One region of the Pseudonocardia sp. WMMC193 genome, then DNA from elsewhere that is predicted to be linked to it. Evidence: riboswitches for the same ligand, from Rfam matches in the RefSeq annotation. Region 1 holds a riboswitch; each other region holds the start of a gene.
What was found. Region 1 has a riboswitch for S-adenosylmethionine ahead of L3X23_RS17785 (hypothetical protein). Riboswitches for the same ligand answer to the same signal wherever they lie in the genome.
Positions count from the first base shown of each region.

Region 2: linked by a shared signal. The riboswitch ahead of thrC (threonine synthase) and the one ahead of L3X23_RS17785 (hypothetical protein) in region 1 are both predicted to bind S-adenosylmethionine.
Region 3: linked by a shared signal. The riboswitch ahead of L3X23_RS14010 (aminotransferase class V-fold PLP-dependent enzyme) and the one ahead of L3X23_RS17785 (hypothetical protein) in region 1 are both predicted to bind S-adenosylmethionine.

Region 1 is NZ_JAKKDO010000003.1:3,439,886-3,444,137, reverse strand. It holds gene L3X23_RS17790 (LLM class flavin-dependent oxidoreductase) at 1-1,099, opposite strand, end outside; SAM riboswitch class I at 1,392-1,482, shown strand; gene L3X23_RS17785 (hypothetical protein) at 1,628-1,849, shown strand; gene L3X23_RS17780 (LLM class flavin-dependent oxidoreductase) at 1,890-2,936, shown strand; gene L3X23_RS17775 (NtaA/DmoA family FMN-dependent monooxygenase) at 2,933-4,252, shown strand, end outside.
Region 2 is NZ_JAKKDO010000003.1:387,152-391,403, reverse strand. It holds gene L3X23_RS03190 (circularly permuted type 2 ATP-grasp protein) at 1-49, opposite strand, end outside; gene rpsT (30S ribosomal protein S20) at 252-518, shown strand; gene holA (DNA polymerase III subunit delta) at 700-1,668, opposite strand; SAM riboswitch class I at 1,899-2,044, shown strand; gene thrC (threonine synthase) at 2,051-3,316, shown strand; partial or broken gene L3X23_RS36545 (ComEC/Rec2 family competence protein) at 3,635-4,252, opposite strand, start outside.
Region 3 is NZ_JAKKDO010000003.1:2,661,903-2,666,154, forward strand. It holds gene L3X23_RS14000 (selenium-binding family protein) at 1-1,018, opposite strand, end outside; gene L3X23_RS14005 (hypothetical protein) at 1,018-1,317, opposite strand; gene L3X23_RS36600 (putative leader peptide) at 1,510-1,596, opposite strand; SAM riboswitch class IV at 2,052-2,164, shown strand; gene L3X23_RS14010 (aminotransferase class V-fold PLP-dependent enzyme) at 2,208-3,596, shown strand; gene L3X23_RS14015 (VOC family protein) at 3,611-3,979, opposite strand; gene L3X23_RS14020 (MarR family winged helix-turn-helix transcriptional regulator) at 4,042-4,252, shown strand, end outside.

The DNA of each region.
Region 1 (4,252 bases):
CGCCGGTGATCGCGGCGAGGTCGTCCACGGCGACGGCGGGCCGCAGCCGCACGCCGTGGTAGCCGAGCGCGTGCCAGGAGCCGATCAGGTCCGCGGCGTCCGCGGCGGAGCCGGCGAACACCGTGGTGTCCGAGGTGTACTCCGCGCCGGAGACCTCCTCGAGCCGGGCCTTCCGCCGGGCACCGGACTCGGTCGGGGTGTCGAGGAAGACCACCAGGTCCGCCCACACCTGCAGCGGCTCCCCGGTCCGCCCCACCCGCTCGGCCGCCGCCGCGACGTCGGCCAGGACCTGCTCCGCAGGCCCCGCGTACCCCGGCGTGACGAACACCAGGTCGGCGCCGCGGGCGGCCAGCTCGTAGGGCTCGCGGCGGTGGGCCAGCGCGGTCACCACCGGCTGACCCTGCGGCGGGCGCGGCACGATCGACGGGCCGCGGACCCGGAAGAACCGGCCCTCGAAGTCCACGGTGTGCACCTTGTCGCGGTCGATGAACCGCCGGGTCGCGACGTCCCGGATCTCGGCGTCGTCCTCCCAGCTGTCCCAGAGCCTGCGCACCACCTCGACCACGTCCGCGGCCTCGTCGAACAGCTCCACGAACTGCGGCGGGAGCCCGTCCCCGGCGAGGTCCGCCTGCGCGACCGGGCGGATCTCCCGGCGTCCGACGTGCTCGGCCTCCGCGGGCCGCCCGGACACCTTGACCTGCCACCCGGCCCGGCCGAGCGAGGTGTGGTCCAGCGTCGCGATGCCCTTCGAGACGTGGAAGGGCTCGGTGTGGGTGACGGTCACGGTCGGGACCAGGCCGATCCGGCTGGTCAGCGGCGCGAGCAGGGAGGCGGTCAGCAACGCGTCGAGCCTGCCGCGGACCTCGTCGGTGCGGTCGTCGGACCGGAACGCGTCGTGGGTCTGCAGCGCCAGGCTGTCCTCGATGGTCAGCAGGTCCAGTCCGCCGCGCTCGGCGGTGCGGGCCAGCCCGGCCCAGTAGCCGGGGGTGAACAGCGCATTCGGGCGGGCGCCGGGCTCGCGCCAGGCGGCGGGGTGCCAGCCGGCGCCGTCGAGCGCGACGCCGAGGTGCAGGTGCCCTGAGGTTCGGGTCTCGGACATGGGTCTCCTGATCGGTGGCGGTGCGGGGCCGTGATCAGGGACGACAGTGGCCGGGCGGCGAGCCGAGCCCGTCGAGCCACCGACGTGCGACGAGGAGGGCTCCCGGACCGGGCATCCGAACCTCCTCGAGACGACGTCTCCCTCCAGCATCGCCCGCCCCGGACGTGCCCGCGGTGTGAGTCAGGGCACAGCGCACCGGTGTCCGAACGTTTCCGGGGCGCGTCCCGCCGCACGGAACATGAGCGTTCATGCGCTTGACACCCGGTCGGGGCGGAGGTCTAGTGGAGGTCAACAGCCATCCTGAGCGGCCGAGAGACCCGGCTCGTCGACGCCGCAGCAACCCGCAGACCCCTGCAGGGTGCTCCTGCCGGGAACGATGGGGGTCCTCCGTGTCCGGTCCGTGCACTCGTCCCGGGGTGGGGTCGTGGACGAGGCGACGGCACGTGGACTTCTGCCGGACCGAGGCGTCCCTCTGTCGGTGACCGCGGCCCCGCACCGCCCGTCCCGACCATCACCTCAGGGGAAGCCATGTCCGTCCTGCCGTCACTCTCGTCCCTCCCGCCCACCGCGGACGACCGCCTCACCGAGATCGGGGACCAGCTCCTCGAGTCGCTGGAGTCCCTCGTCGACCGCAACCGTTCGCTGCGGGCCACCGGCGCCGCAGCCCCCAGCGACCTGATCGCCGCCGAGGTCGCCCAGCACCTGGCCGTGGCCCGCTCGGCGCTGAGCCGCATTCCGCGGCTCCGGTGAGCCGAGCGGGTGGCGCTCGACCCACGCACCCGGAGGTTCCGTGACCCCGTCACCCCGCCTGTCCCTCGCCGTCGAGCTCGACGGCGACGGCGCCCACCCCGCCGCCTGGCGGCACTCCGGGCGCCCACCCGGCGCGGTGCTCGGCGGTGCCGCGGTGCGCGCCGCGGTCCACGGCGCGGAGCGGGCCGGCTTCGTGCTGGCCACCTTCGCCGACTCGCCCGTGCCCCCGAGCTCCGGGCTCGACGCCGCGGGCAGACTGGAAGCGGGCACCCGGGCCGCGTTCGTCGCCACCACCACGTCCCGGATCGGGCTCGCCCCGACCCTGCACGTGGCGACCACCGAGCCGTTCCACCTGGCCACCCAGCTCGCCGCGCTCGACCACGCCACCCACGGGCGCGGCGGCTGGGTGGTGGGCACGGCGAACGATCCCGCCGCGGCCGCGACGATCGGCGCCACCCCGCTGGCGCCCGCGGACCTGGACCGCGAGACCCGGGACGTGGTCGACACCGCCCGCGCGCTCTGGGACTCCTGGGAGGACGACGCCGTCATCAAGGACGTCGCCACCGGCCGCTACCTGGACCCGGACCGGGTGCACCACGTCGACGCCGTCGGTGCGCGGTTCACCGTCCGCGGCCCGCTGATCACCCCGCGGCCCCCGCAGGGGCAGCTCGTCGTGCTGGCCGACGCCCGCCTCGGGCTCGGCGGGCTCGCGGACGTCGCGCTCGTCGGTGCGGACCTCGCCGCGGCGGACTCCCCGGTGCGGTTCGCCGAGGTGGAGGTGGTGCTCGACGCCGACGAGCCGGCCGCCGACCGCCTCGCCGCCCTCGACGCGGACACGCTCTGGGAACCGGGCGGCGCGCTGCGGCACGTGGGGTCCGCGGACGCGCTGGTCACCCTGCTGCGCGAGCTGGCCGGGGTGGTCGACGGGGTCCGGTTCCATCCCGCCGTGCAGGCCGTGGACCTGCCGATCCTCGCCGACCGGGTGCTGCCCGCCCTCGCCGACCTGCGCCGCCCGCCGGGGCGGACCCTGCGCGAGTCCCTCGGGTTGCCCCGTCCCGTCAACCGCTTCGCCGGGAGTGTCCGATGAGCCGCATCCAGCAGCGCCGTCTCCACCTGGGAGTCTTCTTCACCGGCGTCGGGCCGCAGACGCTGTGGGCGGACCCGCGGTCGGCCCCGCAGATGGCGATCGAGACCTTCGTCGACCTCGCCCGCCTGCTCGAGCGCGGCCTGTTCGACGCGTTCTTCCTCGGCGAGGGCCTGCGGGTGCGGGAGAACCGGGGCCGGGTCCACGATCTCGACGTCGCCGGGCGACCGGACGCCATCACTCAGCTCGCCGCCCTCGCGGGCGCCACCGAGCGGATCGGGCTGGTCGCCACCCAGAACACGACCTACAACTACCCGGCCGACCTCGCACGCCGGCTCGCCGCCCTCGACCTGTTGTCCGACGGCCGGGCCGGCTGGAACATCGTCACCACCGACAACGCGTGGACCGGGGAGAACTTCCGGCACGGCGGATGGCTCCCGCACGACCGGCGCTACGAGCGCGCCACACAGTTCGTCGAGGCCGCCAAGGCACTCTGGGCGGGCTGGGAACCGGACTGGGAGCCCGCCGACGAGGGCCGGGCCAAGAGCTGGGCCCGGCCCGGCGCGATCGAGACCGTGGAACGGGCCACCGACCTGGTCGAGTTCACCGCGACCCCGACCGTGCCCGCGAGCAGGCAGGGCAGGCCGGTGCTGTTCCAGGCCGGGGACTCCGAAGGCGGACGGGAGCTGGCCGCCCGGCACGCGGACGTCGTGTTCTCGGCGCACACCGCGTTCGAACCGGCCGCCGCCTACGCCGCCGACCTGCGGGCCCGGCTGGCCCGCCACGGCCGCGCACCGGACTCGCTGCGGATCCTGCCCGGCGCGTCCGTGGTGCTCGGCGACACCCCGGCCGAGGCCGAGGAGAAGGCGGCCTGGGTGCGGCGCGAGCAGGTCACCGGGCCGCGCGCCCTGTCGTACTTCGAGCAGTACTGGGGCACGGACCTGTCCGCCTACGACCCGGACGGCCCGCTGCCGGACATCGAGCCGACGGACGCCGAGCTCGATCCCTCGCGCGGCACCATCTCGATCGAGCGGCGCACCGGCAAACGGGCGCTCATCGAGCAGTGGCGGCAGCGCGCGGCGGCCGAGAACCTCTCGATCCGGGAGCTGGCCATCGAGGTCAGCTCGTCTCGCCCGCCCTTCGTCGGCACCCCGGGGCAGGTCGCGGACGTCTGGGCCCACTACGTCCGGGAAGGCGTGGTGGACGGCTTCAACCTGCTGCCCTACCTTGTCCCGCAGGCGCTCACGGACGTCGTCGAGCGGCTGGTCCCCGAGCTGCAGGAACGCGGGGTGTACCGCACCGAGTACGAGGGGACCACC
Region 2 (4,252 bases), 3.1 Mb from region 1:
CGGGGTCCCGTGCGGGTCTACGGTCCACTGCTCGGCTCACGGAGGTCATCTTGACCGTTCGTCGCAGCGTGAGCCAGACAGACACGTGCAACGTCCGGGTAAACGGGTCCGCCTGCGGGGGCCCGCGGCCCGGTCTGTAGCATGGATCGTCGAGTGCTCGGCGTGCTCGCTCGCATCGGTCCAGAACCGCTCGCGGATCGCCGGAGCCGGCACAGACGACGAGAACCCGAAAAGACTGAGGAACAACCAGCGTGGCGAACATCAAGTCCCAGATCAAGCGCGTCAAGACCAACGAGAAGGCCCGGCAGCGCAACAAGTCGGTCAAGTCCTCGGTCAAGACCGCGATCCGCAAGTTCCGCGAGGCTGCGGAGGCCGGCGACACCGAGAAGGCCGTGCAGCTGCAGAAGAACGCCGCCAAGGCCCTCGACAAGGCCGCCAGCAAGGGCGTCATCCACAAGAACCAGGCCGCGAACCGCAAGTCGGCGATCGCCAAGCGCGCCGCCGAGCTGTCCGCCTGAGACCACCCGCGCCCCACGGGGCGTGGTTCGCGCTCCCTCCTGTGAGCGACTGACGACGGCGCTGCCCTTTCCCGTGGGGCAGCGCCGTCGTCGTGTCGGCAGCCCGATCCGCCGGACCCGGTCCGACGGCGAACGGCGCGTTCGCTCGCTAGGTATGGGCGAACGCGCTGTTCGCCGGGGGTCAGCCGGTGCCGCGGGCGTCGACGACGGCGAGGACGGCGCGTTCCAGGGCGTAGCCCGGGTCCGCGGCCGCGCCCTTCACGTCCGCGTTCACCTGCGCGGTCGCGGCGATGGCGACGGCCAGGCCCGCCGGTCGCCAGGAACGCACCTGCCCCTGGGCCTTGCGGATCTTCCACGGCGGCATGCCCAGGCTCTGGGCCATGCGGTTGGGGTCGCCGCGACCGGCCGAGCCGACCTTCGCCAGCGTGCGCACCGCGTCCGCCAGGGCGTCCGCGACCAGCACCGGCGCCACCCCGAGCACCAGGGCCCAGCGCAACGCCTCCAACGCCCCCGCCCGGTCCCCCGCGACGGCCTTGTCCGCCACCGCGAAGCCGGAGGACTCGGCCCGCCCCCGGTGGTAGCGGCGGACCGCGTCGCCGTCGACCCGGCCGCCGCTGTCCGACACCAGCTGCCCGGTGGCCGCGGCGAGTTCCCGCAGGTCCGAGCCGACCGCCTCGAGCAGCACCGACACCGCGTCCGCGGTGATCGACCCGCCCGCGCGGCGTGCCTCCGCGCGCACGAACTCGGCCCGCTCCTCGGCCCGGGTGAGCTTGTCGCACCGGGTGACCACGGCCTTGAGCGCGCGCAGGTCGTCCGCCAGCTGCTTGCCGCGCGCCCCGCCGGCGTGCACCGCGACCAGCACGATCCCCTCCTCGGGGGCCCGCCCGTAGGCGAGGATCGCGGCGGCGAGCTCCTTCGCGGCCTCGTGCGCCCCCTGGATCACCACGACCCGCGACTCGGCGAACAGCGACGGGCTCAGGTGCCCGACCAGCTCCCCGGCCGTGACCTCGGACGGCCGCAGCCGCCGGACGTCCGTCTCGGGGTCGGCCGCGCGCGCGGACCGGATGATCTCGGAGACGGCCCGCTCGACCAGTAGCTCCTCCTCGCCCACGACGAGCTGCAGCGGGGCGGGTGGCTTCGTGGCGGGCACGGCGGACCTCCGGCGGACGGGGACCCGCCAGGGGCGGGCCGCGGACCCGACCATCGTCCCGCACGGCACCGACGATCCGCGCGCAGCCCGAGCCTGCCGCGTGAGCCGGCTCTCGGATGTGAGGTTCACCTGGCCGAGGGGCGCGCGGGTGACGTAACCTGGCCGACATCCGGATCTCCGGACGTCCGCACCCGCCGGGTCGATCCCGCGGGCGGGGCACAACTGCACATGGCTCATCCAGAGGGGCAGAGGGAACGGCCCGTTGAAGCCCCGGCAACCGGCGTCGAACGACGATCCGCGCTGCACACGTTCGGAGTGTGCGCACGTCGACGGACCAGGTGCCAATTCCGGCCCGCGCGAGCGGGACAGATGAGGAGATCTGATGACTCTCACTGCTGACACGCCTACGGGCACCTCCTACGACCTGGGCTCGGCCCGCGCGCTGTCCTGTCGCGAGTGCGGGCACGAGGCTCCGCTGGCCGCCGAGTTCGCCTGTAGCGAGTGTTTCGGACCGCTCGAGATCGCCTACGACTTCCCGACGGTCACCCGCGCCTCCATCGAGGCGGGCCCCAAGTCGATCTGGCGCTACCAGGACCTGCTCCCCGTTCCGAAGAACGTGCGCGAGCACCCGAACACCGAGCCCGGCCTGACCCGGCTCATCGAGGCGGACCGGCTGGCCGCCGAGCTCGGCGTCCGCAAGCTGTGGATCAAGGACGACACCGGGAACCCCACCCACTCCTTCAAGGACCGGGTCGTGGCCGTAGCCCTCGCCGCCGCCCGCGAGCTGGGCTTCTCCGTGCTGTGCTGTCCCTCCACCGGCAACCTGGCGAACGCCGTGGCCGCCGCCGCGGCCCGCGCCGGGTGGGACTCCGTGGTGCTGATCCCGTCCAACCTGGAGCAGGCCAAGATCACCACCACCGCCGTCTACGGCGGCACGCTGCTCGCCGTCGACGGCAACTACGACGACGTGAACCGGCTCGCCACGGAGCTGGCCGCCGAGCACGAGGACTGGGCGTTCGTGAACGTCAACGTCCGGCCGTACTACGCCGAGGGCTCCAAGACCCTGGGCTACGAGGTCGCCGAGCAGCTCGGCTGGCGGCTCCCCGACCAGATCGTCATCCCCGTCGCCTCCGGCTCGCAGCTGACCAAGGTGGACAAGGGCTTCGGCGAGTTCGTCAAGCTCGGCCTGGTCGACGACAAGCCCTACCGGATCTTCGGCGCGCAGGCGGCGGGCTGTTCCCCGGTCGCGACCGCGTTCGAGGCGGGACACGACGTCATCCAGCCCGTCAAGCCGGACACCATCGCCCGCTCGCTGGCGATCGGCAACCCCGCCGACGGCCCGTACGTCCTCGACTCGGTGCGCCGCACCGGCGGTGCCGTCGGCCACGTGACCGACGACGAGGTCCGCGACGGCATCCGGCTGCTCGCCCGCACCGAGGGCGTGTTCGCCGAGACCGCGGGCGGCGTGACCGTGGCGACCGCCAAGAAGCTGATCGACGAGGGCAGGATCGACCGGGACGCCGAGACCGTCCTGCTGATCACCGGCGACGGGCTCAAGACGCTGGACGCGGTGTCCGGCCAGGTGGGCCCGACCGCCACCGTGCCCTCCACGAGCAAGGCCGTGCGCGAGGCGCTCGAGAACCGCTGAGCCACGCCGCCGACGGGCCCCGGGACGCGTTCCCGGGGCCCGTTCGCGTTCGCGGACGGGGCGGGTGCCGCGCGGCGCGGGCAGCGGGTCGCCCCGCTCGACGAGCCCGTCGTCCGCGGTGACCGCCACGTCGCCGCCGAGGTCCGTACGGCGCACCGCGACCCCGGCTCCGGCCAGCAGGTCCATCAGGCCCGGGTTCGGGTGGCGGTAGGAGTTGCCCGCCCCCACGCTGACCAGCACCGCACGCGGTGCGACGGCGCCCAGGAACTCGCGGCTGGTGTAGCGGGAGCCGTGGTGCGGCATCTTGAGCACGTCCGCACGCAGGTCCGCGCCGCTCGCCACGAGCTCCGCCTGCGCCTCCAGCTCGATGTCACCGGTGAACAGGATGCGCCCGGCGGGCGTGGTCGCCCGCACCACGACCGAGGTGTTGTTGACCGCCGTGCCGTCCTCCTCGTCGATGTCCTCGCGCCCGCCCGCGGCGAGCACCTCCAGGGTGAGCGCCCGCCACTCCAGCCGACGTCCGACGGTCAGCTCCACGAGACCGGCCCCCGCCTCCCGGGCCCGGGCCGCGATCCGACGGACCGCCGACTCCGGCTCGTGGGACGCGCCCAGCGCGATCGCCGAGACCGACCGGCCGCGCAGGGCCCCGGCGAGGCCGCCGACGTGGTCGGCGTGCAGGTGACTCAGCGCCACCAACGCGAGCGACTCGACCCCCAGCCTGCGCAGGCACGCGTCGACGGGACCGTCCTCGGGGCCGACGTCGATCAGCACCGCGCGGCCGGGCTCGCCCGTGGCGAGGACGAGGGCGTCTCCCTGGCCCACGTCGCACGCGACGGCCACCCAGCCGGGCGGCGGCCAGCCCGGCCGCAGGACCCGGGTGGGCAGCAGCACGAGCGCCAGCCCGAGCAGGACCGCCAGCACCACCAGCCGCGACCT
Region 3 (4,252 bases), 780 kb from region 1:
AGCGCGGACCGGTCGGCAGGTAGGACACCGACTTGACCTTCGGGTGGTTCAGGTCGGAGATGTCCCAGGTCCGCACCGTGGGTCGACGCAGGTACGGCGACGGCGCCTTCACCGGGTCGAGGATGATCGTCCGCGGCTCGGCGTAGTCACTCGTGACCATCGTGTTCAGGTCCTCGCGGACCTGGATGCCGTGCGGGTTCGCGCAGCTGGGCTGCCCGAGCGCCGGCATGTTGAGGCACTGCGTCGGGTCCTCGGGGGTGCGGGTCGCGGCCGGGGCCTCGACCAGCTTCTGCCCGTCCGGACCGAAGCGCACGACCTCGCCCGGCGTACCCGCGAACCCGTTGCCGGTGCGCACCTCGCCGTTCGAGTAGGTGCAGGGACCGGGGACGACCGGGCCGCCCATGTAGGTCCCGTACGCGGTCCCGTCCTTCAGAACCCAGTACGCGTCCGGCACCGACCCGCAGAGGGTTTGGCTGGGGAGGCTGATGCCGGAGAGCTTGAGCTCCGGCAGCGCGGACACGTCGAAGACGTAGGTGGCCGCCGAGAAGAGGCCACCCGCGTAGATCTTGTCGCCCTTGCGCCACGAGTACTGCATGTGGTGCGGCTCGTTCTCGACCAGCGGGCCCACGGTGGCCGTGTTCACGACCTTGCCGTAGTTCGCCGACCCCTTGGTGACGTCGACGACCGCCATGAAGTCCGGCCCCGGCAGGGCGTTGCGCGCCTTGTCGAGCGGGTTCGCCAGCGACCCGGGCAGGTTCTTGACGTCCGGGACGACGGTGTCCGCGACGTTCTCGTCACCGGCCCAGACGACCATGTACTCGGGACGGGTGCCCGCGTCCGGCTTCGTCGCGGTGTCCACCAGGTTGTTCTCGACCCAGTAGTCCTTGCCGTCCGCGCCCTTGATCGAGGACCGGACCGTCTGGACGTCCGCGTAGGCGTCGCCGCTCGGGATCGCCGTGACCCCGGCGACCACCCCCACCGCCAGCAGGCCGAGCAGGACCTTGCGTGCGCCGCGCATCAGCTGGGGAGCAGTCGGGTGGGCGCGCCCGCGACCGACTTGATCAGGCCCGCGATCGGCACGCCGGCGGGGGCGAAGTCGAGCTGCTGGTTCAGCGGGTCGTCGTAGTACGTCTGGCTGGGCTCGACGTAGGGCGCCGTGGGGGCGGGCGCCGGGTCGATCCCGGTCGGCGCGGACAGCACCGGCGCGAGGTCCGGCACGAGGTCCGGCGTCGCGGCCTGCGCGGTGCCCGCCAGCGCGGCGAGTCCCGCGCTGGCGAGGACGGCACTGCCGAGCAGGCGCGTTCGGAGTCTGGACATGGTGATTCCTTCTTCTCTGGGGAGCGGACGGCTCGGCGGGACCCGCGTCGCCGGGGTGTCCGATGTGGAGCGGGGAGCCCTGGGACACGGCGGGACGGCGGGTCGGGCGCGAACCTGGCGCACCGCGGGGGTGCGTCGGAGCGAGGAGGGGGAGGCGGGGTCTGCGGCGGTGTCGCCGAACGGCCCCGGACCTCAGCTCACCGTCGCGCTACACAGCGCGCTCGCCACGCGGCGCAGGTCGACGTGGCGTCGAACCGCGAAGGTGGTGGTGAGGCGCATGCCGAGGACTGTGCCACCCGTATGGAGCAATGGCGAACAGCGCCCCCCGAGATCGACATTGTCCGGTGCGTCTGGGACGGCCGAAATGGCGGAAATCGTGACCGGGGCCACGCGATTCGACGCCGAAAACGGCTCGGTCCCCACGCGGCGCGGGTCGCACCCACTCTCACCCCATCGTGTTCCCCTGCCCGGGAACCGATCACGGCACGACGATCTCACCAGGGCTCGGAGGCCGACGGAAGCCCACACGATGCCCGCTGGCACGGCCCCATGATCACCCAGGGTCGCGATTTCCCGATCCGGCCGGGGAAATCCGCCGTTAATCTGCGCGCCGCCGCCTAGAACAGACAATCGGCCACCATTCCTGGGAGCTCGACCCGACAATGTCCAGTCATTTCGGCGTTTCCCGGATCACACTTGACCGGGGCCGGATCGGTTGCCTACCGTCGTCGGCAGGTCATGAGTGCCAGCGTCAAGCCCCGGCTCGCTGGTCGGCAACCCTCCTCCGCGGTGGGGTGCTCCGGGTGACGACCTGGCCGCCGCGAACCCGCGGTGGCAAGCGCGGACCCGCGTGCAGCGCCGGGTCCTGTCACGGATCCGGGAGGATCACCATGTCCCACACCGCCGTCGCGCCCTGTGCCGCCCCGACCGCACCCGTTGGCGCCGCGGTCGCGCCGCCCGCCGCTGTCGCACTGCCCGCCCTGGTCGGCACCGGCCTGCCCGTGCCGCTGGTCGACGGGCGCACGGTGCCCTACGCCAACCTCGACCTCGCCGCGAGCGCGCCCGCCCTGCAGGCGGTCGCCGACCACGTCGCCGAGCTGCTCCCCTACTACTCCAGCGTGCACCGCGGCGCGGGCTACGCCAGCCAGGTGTGCACCTCGGTCCTGGAGGCGGCCCGCGGCACGGTCGCCCGGTTCCTCGGGGCCCGCGAGGACGACGTCACGGTGTTCACCCGCAACACCACCGACGCGCTGAACCTGCTGGCCGGGGCCGTGCCGGGTGCGACGCTCTGCCTGGACCTCGAGCACCACGCCACGCTGCTCGCCTGGCGCGGCGACCACCGCGTGCTCGCCGCGGCGGACACGGTCGCGGAGACCCTCGAGCGGCTCGCCGAGGCGCTGACCGAGCGACCCACCGCCCTGCTGGCGATCACCGGCGCGTCGAACGTCACCGGCGAGATCCCGCCGATCGCCGAGATCACCGCCCTCGCGCACGCCGCGGGGTGCCGCGTGGTGCTGGACGCCGCGCAGCTCGCCCCGCACCGCCGCGTCGACATCGCCGCCTGGGACGTCGACTACGTGGTGGTCTCCGGGCACAAGCTCTACGCCCCCTACGGCGCGGGTGCGCTGGTCGGGCGTCGGGACTGGCTGGACGTGGCCGCGCCCTACCTCGCGGGCGGTGGCGCGGTGCAGGCCGTGGGCGTGTCCGGGGCGACCGCCGAGGTCACCTGGGCCCCCGCGCCGCACCGCCACGAGGCCGGCACGCCGAACGTGCTCGGCGCCGCCGCCCTGGCCGCCGCCTGCCGCGCCCTGGACCCGGTGATCGACACCGCGGTGCCCGCGCACGAGCGGGCGCTGCTGCAGCGGCTGACGGCGGGCCTGGCCGAGGTGGCCGAGGTGGTGCCGCTGCGGATCTGGGCGGACGCCGAGGACCGGGTCGGGGTCGTCAGCATCGTGGTGCGGGACGTCCCGGCCGGTCTGGTCGCCGCCGCGCTGTCCGCCGAGCACGGCATCGGCGTGCGGGACGGCCGGTTCTGCGCCCACCCGCTGCTGGCCCGCCTGGCGGGCGGCGCGGACGCGGTCCGGGTGAGCCTGGGCCTGAACACCACCGCATCCGATGTGGACCGGCTGGTGGCGGCGGTGCGCAGCATCGCCGAGCAGGGCCCGGCCGGGGACTACCACGAGGTCCAGGGGCGCTGGACCCCGCGCGGGGACACCCGCGACCTCGACCCGTTCGGCCTCGGGCACACCGCGGGCGGCGCCTCCGGCTGCGGCCACTGAGCCTGCGGCGCGCGTCAGGCGCGGTCGTGCAGGGTGATCCGGTAGCCGTCCGGGTCGGCGAAGGTGAAGGTGCGCCCGAAGGGGCCGTCGATCGGCTCGGCCACGATCGTGTGCCCGTCGGCGACGAGCGCGTCGTGGACGGCCTGCACGTCCGTGGCGTGCAGCCAGATCGCCGCCCCGATGCCGGGGTGCGCGGCGGAGTCGAGGTCGGTGCCGGGCACGACCTCCCGCAGCGCGAACGCGACGGGCTCGGTCTCGAACACGACCGCGTGCGGCGGCCCGGCCTGCGCGCGGACGAGCCCGAGGTACCGCTCGTAGAAGGCCTGCGAGGCGGCGAGGTCGCGCGCCTGGAGGGAGATGAAGTCGGGGCCGGTGACGGGCATGGTGGCACTCCTCGTTTCGTGTCAGCTTTCTGACACGAGCCAGGCTATGTCAGAATCCTGACATGAGTCAAGACGAGGTCGACGGCGTCGTTCTCGAGACGTCGCTCGGCTATCTGCTGAAGGAGGCGTCGAGCGCGCTGCGCCTGGCGATGGAGGACGTGCTGCGCCCGCTGGGGATGACGGTGACCCGCTACTCCTGCCTGGAGCTGCTCGCCCAGCGGCCGGGCCTGTCGAACTCCGACCTCGCGCGGGGCGCGTTCGTGACCCGGCAGT